4 regions of the Rahnella sp. RFA10(1/100) genome follow, and region 1 is predicted to be linked to each of the others. Evidence: predicted binding sites of a transcription regulator. Region 1 holds the regulator's gene; each other region holds the start of a gene.
What was found. The regulator PhoB, encoded in region 1, activates phosphate uptake and scavenging genes when phosphate is short. The targets are predictions, from matches to a motif close to CTGTCATAAAACTGNCNNAT.
Positions count from the first base shown of each region.

Region 2: the regulator PhoB is predicted to act here: its motif matches at 1,602-1,621, upstream of pstS (phosphate ABC transporter substrate-binding protein PstS).
Region 3: the regulator PhoB is predicted to act here: its motif matches at 1,621-1,640, upstream of rbsK (ribokinase).
Region 4: the regulator PhoB is predicted to act here: its motif matches at 1,077-1,096, upstream of phoA (alkaline phosphatase).

Region 1 is NZ_SEWR01000003.1:97,291-100,467, reverse strand. It holds gene sbcC (exonuclease subunit SbcC) at 1-82, opposite strand, end outside; gene sbcD (exonuclease subunit SbcD) at 79-1,317, opposite strand; gene phoB (phosphate response regulator transcription factor PhoB) at 1,545-2,234, shown strand; gene phoR (phosphate regulon sensor histidine kinase PhoR) at 2,257-3,177, shown strand, end outside.
Region 2 is NZ_SEWR01000005.1:328,530-331,706, forward strand. It holds gene pstC (phosphate ABC transporter permease PstC) at 1-263, opposite strand, end outside; gene pstS (phosphate ABC transporter substrate-binding protein PstS) at 456-1,496, opposite strand; gene rluF (23S rRNA pseudouridine(2604) synthase RluF) at 1,713-2,600, opposite strand; gene glmS (glutamine--fructose-6-phosphate transaminase (isomerizing)) at 2,779-3,177, opposite strand, start outside.
Region 3 is NZ_SEWR01000002.1:586,553-589,729, forward strand. It holds gene ETV65_RS09305 (oxidoreductase) at 1-279, shown strand, start outside; gene ETV65_RS09310 (NADP-dependent oxidoreductase) at 379-1,401, shown strand; gene rbsK (ribokinase) at 1,883-3,097, shown strand.
Region 4 is NZ_SEWR01000001.1:130,634-133,810, reverse strand. It holds gene ETV65_RS00565 (L,D-transpeptidase family protein) at 29-949, shown strand; gene phoA (alkaline phosphatase) at 1,178-2,602, shown strand; gene ETV65_RS00555 (cation diffusion facilitator family transporter) at 3,072-3,177, opposite strand, start outside.

The DNA of each region.
Region 1 (3,177 bases):
CGAACGGCTCGGCAGTGAAATCAATTTTCCATTCGCCTTCCAGCGAGTTCAGGTTTTTTAAACGCAGGCTGAGAATTTTCATTGTGCGCTGTCCTCTGCATTCTGACCGTGCGTGACCTGCTCAACAACCTGAGCAAAAAGAGTGCGCATCCGCGCCTGACGGGGGGCATCAGGGTCCGGCTCCAGCGCCAGCCGCCGTTCAAAGACGTCGCTGACGCTCAGTTCACTGAGGGTCTCTTTTTCCTGCTGCTCAATGCTGCTGATGCGCTGTTCTTTGCTGCGGCGCAACAGGACAACTTCCACCGGCAAATCCGCAGTCAGCGCCTGAATACGCCGCTGAATATCGCTGAGATAATCCTGCGTGGCGACTTCGATATCAAGCCAGACGGGTTTTTGTGCATCGCCGCCTTCGAACTGCGCCAGTTGCTTTTCAATTTCCGCCAGCGAGCCTTTGAGTATCTGCATGGGCTGGAAAACAGGAATTTCCAGCGTGTCGATGGCACTGAGCGTTGCCCCGTCGAAATCGAGCAGATACACACTTTTGGCTTTGCTCAGTTCGTCAAAGCTCAGGGCAATTGGCGAACCGCTGTAACGGATGTGGTGAGTTTTTGCGACGCACTGTGCGCGGTGAATATGGCCAAGCGCCACATAATCAACCGGCGGGAACGCCTGCGCGGGGAAGGCGTCAAGTGTGCCTATATAGATGTCACGCACGGAATCAGAAGTACTGACGCCAACGGTGGTCAGATGGCCGGTTGCAATAACGGGCAGCGGTATGCCAAGTTCATCACGCCTGGCCTGCGCGGCCTGCCAGAGCGCGTCATAATGTGCGGCGATGGCTTCCTGCAATGCCAGTTGTTTGTCGCTGCCGGACTGACCGGCCTGACTGGCCAGCAGATCACGCGGGCGTAAAAACGGGATGGCACACAGTACCGCGCCCGGTTTTCCGTCACGCTGACTGAGCACCAAAATCTGTTCAGACAGATTTTCGCCGACAGTGGCAATCACCCGCGTATTCAGGCAGGAAAGTAGCTCGCGTGATTCATTAAGTGTTGCGACGGAATCGTGGTTGCCAGCCAGTACCACCAGCTGACAGCCGGTTTGTTGTAATTCCACCACGAAGCGGTTATACAATTCGCGGGCATAACTGGGCGGTGATCCGGTATCGAAAATATCACCCGCGACAATCACGGCGTCGACCTGATGTTGCTGCACCTGACCGGTCAGCCAGCGCAGAAATGCCTGATGTTCGGCTGCACGGCTTTTGGTGAAAAAGTACTGGCCAAGATGCCAGTCTGACGTGTGGATCAGGCGCATGAGACTCCTGTATGAACCCTGGATGACGACAATGGGGCAAAGTATAAACGTCGGCGGGGGGAGATGTCCCCGATAAATCAGTCCAATTTCAGCAAGATGGCCGCTAATTATCTGTCATATTTGACTGTAATGAACCATTCTTTTCGTTCATAAATCTGTCACAAAACTGACGCATAATGGCGCCCGCAATCAAATAAAAGATCGCTAACCTATTGGCAGGACCTACGATGGCTAGACGTATATTGGTGGTTGAAGACGAAGCTCCAATCCGTGAAATGGTGTGTTTTGTACTGGAACAAAATGGCTATCAGGCCGTAGAAGCTGAGGATTTTGATTCGGCGATTGGGCAGCTTGTTGAACCTTACCCTGAACTTATCCTGCTCGACTGGATGTTACCTGGCGGTTCCGGTATTCAGTTTATTAAGCATCTTAAACGTGAGGCGCTGACCCGCGAAATTCCGGTGATGATGTTGACCGCACGCGGTGAAGAAGAAGATCGGGTGCGTGGCCTCGAAGTCGGTGCCGATGATTACATCACCAAACCGTTTTCCCCGAAAGAGCTGGTTGCCCGCATTAAAGCGGTGATGCGTCGCATCTCGCCAATGGCGGTGGAAGAAGTGATCGACATGCAGGGTTTAAGCCTGGATCCCTCGTCTCACCGGGTGATGGCCAACGAACAGGCGCTTGATATGGGGCCGACAGAATTTAAGTTATTACACTTCTTTATGACGCATTCTGAACGTGTTTATAGCCGGGAACAGTTGCTCAATAACGTCTGGGGCACTAACGTTTATGTGGAAGATCGCACCGTAGACGTGCATATTCGTCGTTTGCGTAAGGCGTTGGAAACCAGCGGACATGACAGAATGATCCAGACTGTTCGTGGTACCGGATACCGTTTTTCAACGCGTTATTGAGTCCTCACAGCGGAGAATCTGTGTGCTAGAACGTTTGTCATGGAAACGATTGGCCGGCGAATTTTTTCTCTTTTGTCTGCCAGCGTTAATTCTCGGTATTTTCGTCGGTCATTTCGGCTGGCTCCTGTTTGTGTCGCTGGTTGCGGCACTGGGCTGGAATTATTACAACCAGCTCAAACTCTCTCACTGGCTGTGGCTTGACCGCAGTATTACGCCGCCGAACGGCCGCTGGAGCTGGGAGCCGCTGTTCTACGGGCTTAACCAGATGCAGATGCGCAACCGGCGTCGGCGTCGCGAATTAGGTCAGTTGATCAAACGTTTTCGCAGCGGTGCTGAATCGCTGCCCGATGCCGTGGTGCTGACCACGGAAGAAGGCAATATTTTCTGGTGTAACGGGCTGGCGCAGGATCTGCTCGGTTTCCGCTGGCCGGAAGATAACGGGCAACATATCTTCAACCTGCTGCGTTATCCGGAATTCCGGCTGTGGATCCAGACCCGCGATTTCAGCCGGGCGCTGAATCTGCAACTCAATAATGAGCATTACGTCGAGTTTCGCGTTATGCCTTATTCAGAAGGGCAACTGCTGATGGTGGCACGCGATGTCACACAGATGCGTCAGCTTGAAGGTGCACGGCGTAACTTCTTTGCTAACGTCAGTCATGAGCTGAGAACCCCGCTGACCGTATTGCAGGGATATCTGGAAATGATGGAAGACGCCAAACTGGAAGAACCTTTCCGCACCAAAGCACTGGATACCATGCAGGAACAGACGCGGCGAATGGACGGGCTGGTGAAGCAGTTGCTGACGCTGTCGAAAATCGAAGCTTCAGCGAATATTGATTTGCATGAGAAAGTCGATATTCCGGTGATGCTCGGTATGCTCGAACGTGAGGTGCAAACGTTAAGCAACGGCCGGCATGAGGTGGTGTTTCGCATTAATGAC
Region 2 (3,177 bases), on a different contig from region 1:
ATCAGCAGGGCAATAATGGAGGTTACAACCGTGCCATAAATCGGCACCAGTGCACCAAATTGTTGGTTCGGCGCATCCCAGGTTTTCGTCCACAGGAAGGATAATCCGAACTTTTCAATGCTCGGCAGAGAAGCAATAAACAGCGAGACGATAATGCCGCCCAGCATAAATAGCACTATCAGCGCTGCCAGTTTAACCAGCGCGCCGAAGATGATGTCACCGTTTTTGCCAGGTGCCTTGATAGCCGGCTTGTATTCAGCCATACCACTCTCTTTTAATTCAGATTTAATTCCCTCCCCGGCCGGAGAGGGAATGAAGCAGAGTTACTATACCCAAAATAATTGGAGTTGCACCAAGGCAGCAAGCAAGTGAATCCCGATGAGCTTACTCAAGTAAGTGATTCGGGTGAACGAGCGCAGCTAACGCCGGTGCAGCTTCAGGTATGACGGGTATTCCTAGTACAGTGCTTTACCGCTGCTGTCTTTGATGTTGGTCTTCCAGGCTGCACGGATCTGCTCTACAACAGAGGCTGGCAGTGCGGCATAGTCCAAATCAGTTGTCAGTTTGGTGCCATTTTTGTAGGCCCAGTCGAAGAACTTCAGCACTTCTGCGCCCTTCGCTGCATCTTGCTGATCTTTGTAAACCAGGATGAAAGTGGTGGAGCTGATTGGCCACGCATTATCACCTTTCTGATTGGTCAGGTCCTGAGCGAAGGTTTTGCTCCAGTCAGCGCCTTTAGCAGCTGCACTGAAGGAGGCTTCCGTCGGGCTGATAGCTTTGCCGTCTGCATCGACCAGCTTGGTATAAGCCAGGTTATTTTGCTTAGCATAAGCATATTCAACGTAACCGATTGAACCTGGCAGACGCTGTACGAATGCGGCCACACCGTCATTGCCTTTGCCACCGAGACCCGTTGGCCAGTTCACCGTTGAACCTGCACCGATTTTGTCTTTCCACTCGCTGTTGACTTTCGCCAGATAGCTGGTGAATACGAACGAAGTACCGGAACCGTCAGCACGACGCACCACTGCGATGTTGGTGTCTGGCAATTTCACACCCGGGTTCAGCTTAGTGATCGCTGCGTCGTTCCACTTTTTGATTTTACCGAGGTAAATGTCACCCAGCGTTGCGCCATCGAGTGTCAGCTGACCAGATTTGATGCCAGGGATGTTAACAGCCAGCACCACGCCACCGATCACGGTAGGGAACTGGAACAGGCCATTTTTATTCAGATCTTCTTCTTTCATCGGTGCATCAGATGCGCCGAAATCAACGGTCTTGGCGATGATTTGTTTTACACCGCCGGAAGAACCGATGCCCTGGTAGTTCACCTGAGTACCGGTTGCTTTCTGATATGCGTCAGCCCACTTAGCGTAGACAGGTGCGGGGAAGGTGCCGCCAGCGCCAGTCAGGTTAGTGGCAGCGAAAGCAGACATTGCTGTGAGGGAGAAAGTCGCTGCTACAAGACCGGCGACGGTGTTACGCATCAATTTCATGTTCCACTCCTGGTGGTTTTAAACTTCCCGACTGATGTCGACGTTAATTAAAGTGTTTGGCACAGGAGGAAAATAGGACAGTTTAGTGACAGTAAAATGTACGTTATATGACAGTTTTATGACACCGTTCACAATTCGAACCACCCGGGCAATATGAAGGTGTTTTAAGCGGGAAAAGCCGGTTATTACACCGGCAGATAATGAAAAACAGGTAAATTAACGCCCTTTTTTCTTACGACCAGGCTGGGCAAAACGCTTGCGGGATGCAGAATTAGTTTCAGGTTTTTCGGTATTTTTTGTTTTTGTGGCAGCCGGTTTTGTGACAACCGCTTTTTTAGCCTGAGTATGGTTTGCCTGCGTTTTTTTCGCCGGTTTATCTTCAGACGAGGAGTTTTCAATCAGCCTGAATAACTCGATCAATTCATCATCGGTTAAATCCCGCCATTCTCCCGGTGGAACACCTTTCAGGTTGATGTTCATAATACGCACGCGCTCAAGCTTAGTGACTTCATAACCGAAGTGCTTACACATACGGCGGATCTGTCGGTTAAGCCCCTGTACCAGCGTAATACGAAACACCATGGGTGCTTCTTTCTTTACTTTGCATTTCTTGGTCACCGTGCCAAGCATCGGCACGCCAGCACCCATACCTGCAATAAATTCGTCAGTGATCGGTTTATTAACGGTCACGATGTACTCTTTTTCGTGATCATTACCGGCACGCAGGATTTTATTGACCAGATCGCCATGGTTAGTCAGTAAAATCAGCCCCTGAGAATCTTTATCCAGACGGCCAATCGGGAAGACACGCTTGCTGTGATTGACGAAATCACGGATATTGTCCCGCTCCCCCTCTTCCATCGTGGTGATAATACCTACCGGCTTGTTCAGCGCGATAAGCACCAGATCTTCTTCATCACGTGGCTCGATAAGCTGACCGTTAACTTTCACCACGTCTGTGGCAAACACCTGAGCCCCCACTGCGGCACGCCTGCCGTTGATGAAAACATTTCCCTGTTCGATGTAACGATCGGCATCGCGGCGTGAGCAGATACCGCTCTCGCTAATGTATTTGTTAAGACGAATGGAGGAATTGGTCAGCATTCAGCGGGGTACCTTCAGAAAAACGCGAACTATACCTTATCCGGGGCGGGTTACGAAGCCTGAGAGGGGAGAATCGTGATCGGCTGCCGGGAAAGTGGGGAATCAGGCAAAAACATTCTGAAAATAGAAAAGCGCCCCGGGAGGCGCTTATATATCGCATAGCTGAAACCGGACAGTCTTATTCGACAGTCACAGATTTCGCCAGGTTACGTGGCTGGTCAACGTCGGTACCTTTAATCAGGGCAACGTAGTAGGACAGCAACTGTAGCGGAACGGTATAGAAAATAGGTGCGACAATTTCCTCAACATGTGGCAGCTGGATAATCTTCATGCCTTCACTGTCGGTAAAACCGGCATCCTGATCGGCAAAGACATACAGCAAACCGCCACGGGCGCGCACTTCTTCGATATTCGATTTCAGTTTTTCCAGCAATTCGTTATTTGGTGCCACCACGATCACCGGCATATCTGCGTCAATCAGCGCCAGCGGACCATGCTTCAGCTCACCCGCCGCATAGGCTTCCGCGTGAATATAAGAAATCTCTTTCAGCTTCAGCGCACCTTCCATCGCAATCGG
Region 3 (3,177 bases), on a different contig from region 1:
CAGTTTGAAGCCAATAATATCGAGCCGGATGCCAGGCTGGAAGAGTATGACCTGATCCGGGCTAAGCTGGCGAAAGTGGTGAGCAAGGCGATGGCTGAGGCGGAAAGTCCGGAGGTCGTGGCTGACGTGGTGGTTAAAGCGGCTCAGACGTTACGCCCGAAGATGCGTTACACGGCAGGCAAGCTGGCCGGTCAGTTGAATTTTATTCTCAGATTCGCCCCTGCTTCATTCCTGGATAAGGTGGTGCGCAAAAGTCTTCAGCTTGATGCGAAAGCATAAAAAAGACGTTTTTACGATGGGTTATTACCGGGGATTTTTTGCGCGGCAACAGGGCCGCTAAGGAAATTTCATTGGCAAACGCGACAGGGCAAACAACAAATGAAAACTAAGACGATGAAAGCGTTTACGTTTAAACGCTATGGTAAATCCCCAGAGCGGGGATTTGATAACGTAGATTATCCTGCCCCTGATGCTGATGAAATCCTGGTTAAAGTTTATGCGGTGGGTCTGAACCCGATTGATAACATTATCCCAACCGGAATATTTAAGCCGGTTTTGCATTTTAAGCTCCCCGCCACATTGGGCAGCGACTTGTCCGGAGTGGTCATTGCCGTGGGGAGTCGTGTGACGCGTTTCTCGCCAGGCGACGAAGTCTTCGCCAGCATTTTTGACAAGGGAACGGGTTCCCTTGCCGAATTTGCTTTGGTGCCTGAAAGCGCGGCGGCCATGAAACCCGCCAGTCTGGATTTTGTGCAGGCAGCTTCGCTCCCGATGGTGAGCCTCACATCCTGGCAGGCACTGACAGAGCGAGCCGGGCTGCATCCGGGCCAGAAGGTTTTTATTCCGGCAGGTTCAGGGGGAATTGGCAGTTTTGCCATCCAGCTGGCGAAGCATCTTGGCGCCAAGGTGGGGACAACAACCAGTACGGGCAATGTCGAATGGGTGCGTCAGATTGGCGCAGACGAAGTGGTTGATTATAAAAAACAAAAATTCGAAAATGTGCTGAGTGGCTACGATATGGTTCTCGGCACTGTCAGAGGCGATTCAATTGAAAAATCTACCCAAATTCTCAGGCCGGGTGGAAAGATTGTTTCTCTCACCGGCCCGTTAGATGCTGCGTTCGCGCGGACCCGGGGATTAAATTTCTTTCTGCGTTTTGTCTTCGGGCTGATGAGCCGCAAGATGATGCGTCTTGCGAAAAAACGAGGGCTGACCTATTCATTTCTCTTTGTCCGTCCTGATGGCGATCAGCTTACTCAAATCGGTAAACTCATAGAGGCTGAACAAATCAGGCCCGTGATCGACAAGGTATTCCCTTTTGCACAAACAAAGGAAGCTCTTGCCTATCTGGGGCAGGGACACGCGAAGGGGAAAGTGGTCGTTAAGATGCAGGAGTCATAACAGGTAAGATTTGAATCTGTTTAAACGAAAATCGACAGGATCAGTCTCTGCTCTTTTGACGGGATATCCTGGCCATTGCGATAGTTAAAATTGTTCGCTTACCTCGGGCTCTTTTTATGTCATCTGTTGAAATGAAATATATCTCACTTTGTGATCTTCAACATCTCATGGCGATAAACCTCCATCACTAATATCTCCCGTGACGGACATTTTCCAGCATGGCGGAAGATTAATGACAAAAAATAAAAGCCCGCTTAAATCTCCTTAAACGGGCTTCTCTCATGAAACCATCCGGCTTACACCTTCCTTTCTCAAAATGAGCATTTGTTTGCTTTGTCCGACAGAATTCCCCGCTTATTACGTCACAAAAAACATAAGTTCCCATTTTTGTTTACTTCCGTTTTGCTATTTAAGCTATGAGCATCATCACTATTTAACCTGTTTTATACATTTATTCTGAATACAGAGAAGGTGGGTGGCTATGTTTCTTGAAGAGCGTCGGCAGCAAATCCTGGAATATCTGGATAAAAATGAGCGGGTAAAAGTGGATGTTTTGGCATCCCTGTTTGCGGTGACCCGAGAAACCATTCGCAATGATCTGAATGCCCTGGCGGCTGAAAAATTGGTTCAGCGCTGTCACGGCGGGGCAATGGTAATCCGGCGAAGTTTGCAGTCAAAGCTGATTACTGACACCGGCGGTAACTTTGAAGTGTTGCTACAACGGCTGCAGAGTCAGAAAAGAAAGCAGATTGTGCAACAGGGTAAAGGAAAGAACATGAAAGGTAAGGTGTGTATTCTGGGTTCATTTAACGTCGATATTGTGGCAAAAGTTGAACGTTTTCCAAAAGGCGGGGAATCTCTGCTGGCGCTGGGCAGCACACTCGGCCCCGGCGGCAAAGGGGCCAACCAGGCCACGGCTGTCAGTCGTGCAGGTGCCAAGGTGCATTTCGTTTCCAAGGTGGGTAAGGACCAGTTCAGCCAGTTTGCTTATGATCACCTGACCTCCTCGGAGATTCACTCCTTTACCCTTTATCAGTCAGAAACCGAACCAACCGGCAACGCCATTATTTATGTCTCGCAGGAAAACGGCGAGAACATGATTGCCATTTATTCCGGCGCCAATAAAACCATCAGCGAAGACGAAGTGGCGGCAATCGCGCCCGAACTTGAAGATTCGGACGTGCTGCTGGTGCAGCTCGAAAACAACTTTGCCGCTACCTTGAGTGCGATGAAGCTGGCTAAAGCGCTGGGAGTGAAAGTGATACTCAACCCGGCTCCTTTCTCGAACCACGCGCTTGAGTGTCTTGAATATGTTGACGTTATTACCCCTAATGAAACTGAGGCATCGCAGCTGTCCGGCATTGACGTGAAAGATGTAGCCAGTGCCAAAGAGGCTGCACAGCGTATCGTCAGTCAGGGTGCCAGGCGGGTCATTATTACGATGGGATCGCGCGGCGCGCTGCTGCTTGACGGCAATCAGTTCCAGCACATTCCGGCTTTCCCGGCGCTGAGCGTTGATACCACCGGTGCAGGAGACGCCTTCAACGGCGCGCTGGCCTCAGGTATCGCCAATGGGCAAAGTCTGGTGCAGGCGGCGACCTATGCCTCGGCATTTGCCTCGCTGGCAGTCGAACGCGAAGGCGCATCAAACATGCCTGATAACCCCCAGGTTTTGGCACGTCTGGCGCAGCGGTAAATGCTGCGTTCACTCTTTAATTTCCTGTAACGGTCGCTGCTTTGATGCATTGAGTCTGGCGGCCACGTAATCGATTCCGT
Region 4 (3,177 bases), on a different contig from region 1:
CAGTGTGGCATTAACGACCAACGAAAATATGAAAATGAGCATTCGCGCAATCCTTACCCTGGTTTTGGCAGTTGCTGCATATAGCCAGGCGTCTTTTGCTGTGGTCTACCCTCTTCCGGCCAATAATGGCCGTCTGGTCGGTGAAAACATCACAGTTACCGTTCCGCAGGGCAGCAGCCTGCCGCTGGAACATTTTGCAGCGCAATACCAGATGGGTTTGAGCAATATGCTCGAAGCTAACCCTGGCGTTGATCCTTATCTGCCAACCCCGGGCACCGTGCTGACTATCCCTCAGCAATTGATCCTGCCTGATACCCCGCATGAAGGCATCGTGATCAACAGTGCTGAAATGCGTCTGTATTACTACCCGAAAGGCACCAATACTGTGGTCGTGCTGCCAATCGGTATCGGTGAACTGGGCAAAGACACCCCGATGAACTGGGTGACTACGGTTCAGCGTAAAAAAGCTGGCCCGACCTGGACCCCGACGGCGAAAATGCATGAAGAATATGCTTCCCGTGGTGAATTCCTGCCCGCCGTCTTCCCTGCTGGCCCGGACAACCCGATGGGGTTGTACGCACTGTATGTTGGCCGTCTGTATGCAGTTCACGGCACCAACGCCAACTTCGGTATCGGTCTGCGCGTGAGCCACGGTTGTGTACGCTTGCGTGATGCCGACATCAAATGGCTGTTCGACAACGTTCCGCAAGGCACCCGCGTTCAGTTTATCAACGAGCCGGTGAAAGCCACCGTTGAGCCGGACGGTAAACGTTATATTGAGATCCATAACCCGCTGTCCTCTAACCAGGAAGAGTTTGATTCCCAGCAGCCGCTGCCAATCACTCTGACCGGTAACGCAAGCAGCGTATCGATGGATCCTGCGGTCAACCAGACTGTGGTTCAGCGCGCTATTGAGATGCGTTCAGGGATGCCGGTTCAGGTTAATTAATTGCGTCCCTGCCGTTTTAGTGAAAAAGCTCCGTTCATCGGGGCTTTTTTTTTGCAAACGCAAAAGGAAACTACGGATAACTCCCTCCCCTGCGAAGGGGAGGCGTAAAGCAACATCCTCTCCATCACTGTCATTAAAATGTCACAACTCTGACTTAACCTTCCGGTAACAAAAAATATCTATATGTGTATTTTTATTTCCGATGATTTATGAAAAGGAGTTTTGACAATGCAACAATCCGTATCTCTTGTGGCCCGCGCCGTGACTGCCGCCCTGCTGCTTTCCACCTCTGCCACTGTCCTCGCCACTGAAACTGACTCGCTGACTGACCGCGCAGCAAAAGGTGTGCTGACAGAACCGGGTGGCGCGCGTCGCCTGAGCGGTGACCAGACCACCGCGCTGAAAGCGTCACTTTCAGACAAAACGGTGAAAAACGTGATTTTACTGATTGGCGACGGTATGGGGGATTCTGAAATCACCTCCGCCCGCAACTATGCAGAAGGCGCCGGCGGCTATTTTAAAGGTATCGATGCCCTGCCGCTGACCGGTCAGTACACCCATTATTCTCTGGATAAGAAAACGCAGAAACCGAGTTACGTGACCGATTCTGCAGCATCCGCCACCGCCTGGGCGACAGGTGTTAAAAGCTATAACGGCGCGATTGGTGTAGATGTTAACGGTAAAGATCACCAGACTATTCTTGAGATCGCCAAAGCCGCAGGCAAGGCCACCGGCAACGTCTCCACTGCCGAATTGCAGGATGCAACCCCTGCTGCGCAAATCGCCCACGTAACCTCACGTAAGTGCTACGGTCCGGAAGAAACGGCGGAAAAATGTGCCAGCAACGGGCTGGAAAACGGCGGGCGTGGTTCGATCACCGAACAGTTATTGCAAACCCGCGCAGACGTCACGCTGGGCGGCGGCAGAAAATCTTTCAGCCAGTTGGCTAAAGCCGGTGAGTTCCAGGGTAAATCCCTGAAAGATCAGGCACTGGCACAGGGTTACGTGTGGGTGGAAAACGCGGAGCAGCTCAGTGCTGTCACGCAGGCAGACCAGAAGAAACCGGTTCTTGGCCTGTTCTCCGAGGGCAACATGCCGGTACGCTGGCAGGGTCCGAAGGCCACTTATCACGGCAACATTGATAAACCGGCTGTTACCTGTGAAGCCAATCCGCAGCGCACCGCAGACATCCCGACGCTGGCCGTTATGACTGAAAAAGCCATCGACTTGCTGAAAACGAATCAGAACGGTTTCTTCCTGCAGGTTGAAGGCGCATCGATTGATAAACAAGATCACGCCGCTAATCCATGCGGCCAGTTCGGGGAAACAGTGGATCTGGATGAAGCGGTGCAAAAAGCGCTGGCGTTCGCCCGACAGGACGGCAACACGCTGGTTATCGTCACCGCCGATCATGCCCATTCCAGCCAGATTATCGAAACCGATGCCAAAGCGCCCGGCCTGACGCAAACACTGACCACCAAAGACGGTGCGCCGATGACTATCAGTTACGGCAACTCAGAAGAGGATTCACAGGGGCACACCGGGACACAACTGCGTATCGCCGCGTTCGGGCCGCATGCAGCGAATGTGGTCGGTCTGACCGACCAGACGGATTTGTTCTATACGATGCGGGATGCCATGGCGATTAAGTGATAGTTTTTCAAAGGGAGATGTCCCTTTGGAACCCTTCGAAACCGGATTGGGTAAGTTTTGGTTTCTCAGTTGCACTGAACGCCTGATCGAGAAACTTTCGGTTTCTTACGTGCGATGCTCACTTAACGCGCTGCGCCGAAACCGCCCAAGAGGGAAAAGTGCTTTTTCCCTCTTGGATCTCCCTTCGCTTTTTCAACAAGCGCTTCCACTCGCTGGCTATGTTTCAGGTATCACCCGGTTCCAAAATACCGCCGGAGGGAAAGGTGGAAAACCGCGCATCTGTTTGCGCGGGTTGTAACCCGAACGAAGGGCACCGCGCAGCGGCGGGATTTTGCGGCTATCACACACCTATCTGAAACATAGCCTCCAGCGGCAGCGCGCAGTTAAAAAGCGCGGAGTCCAAAGGCCCGCGCGTTACCGGGTCTCTGGTCGGTGTGGGCCGACGCCCACAACCTTGAATTTGAAGCAATCAGCTCAGGATATTATCCAGTCTGTCGTCATCAATCCCGTCCGGCTCCAGATGCGCTGTCACATCCGCTGACTTGAATAATTTACTGACCGCCATTTCAGCAGCA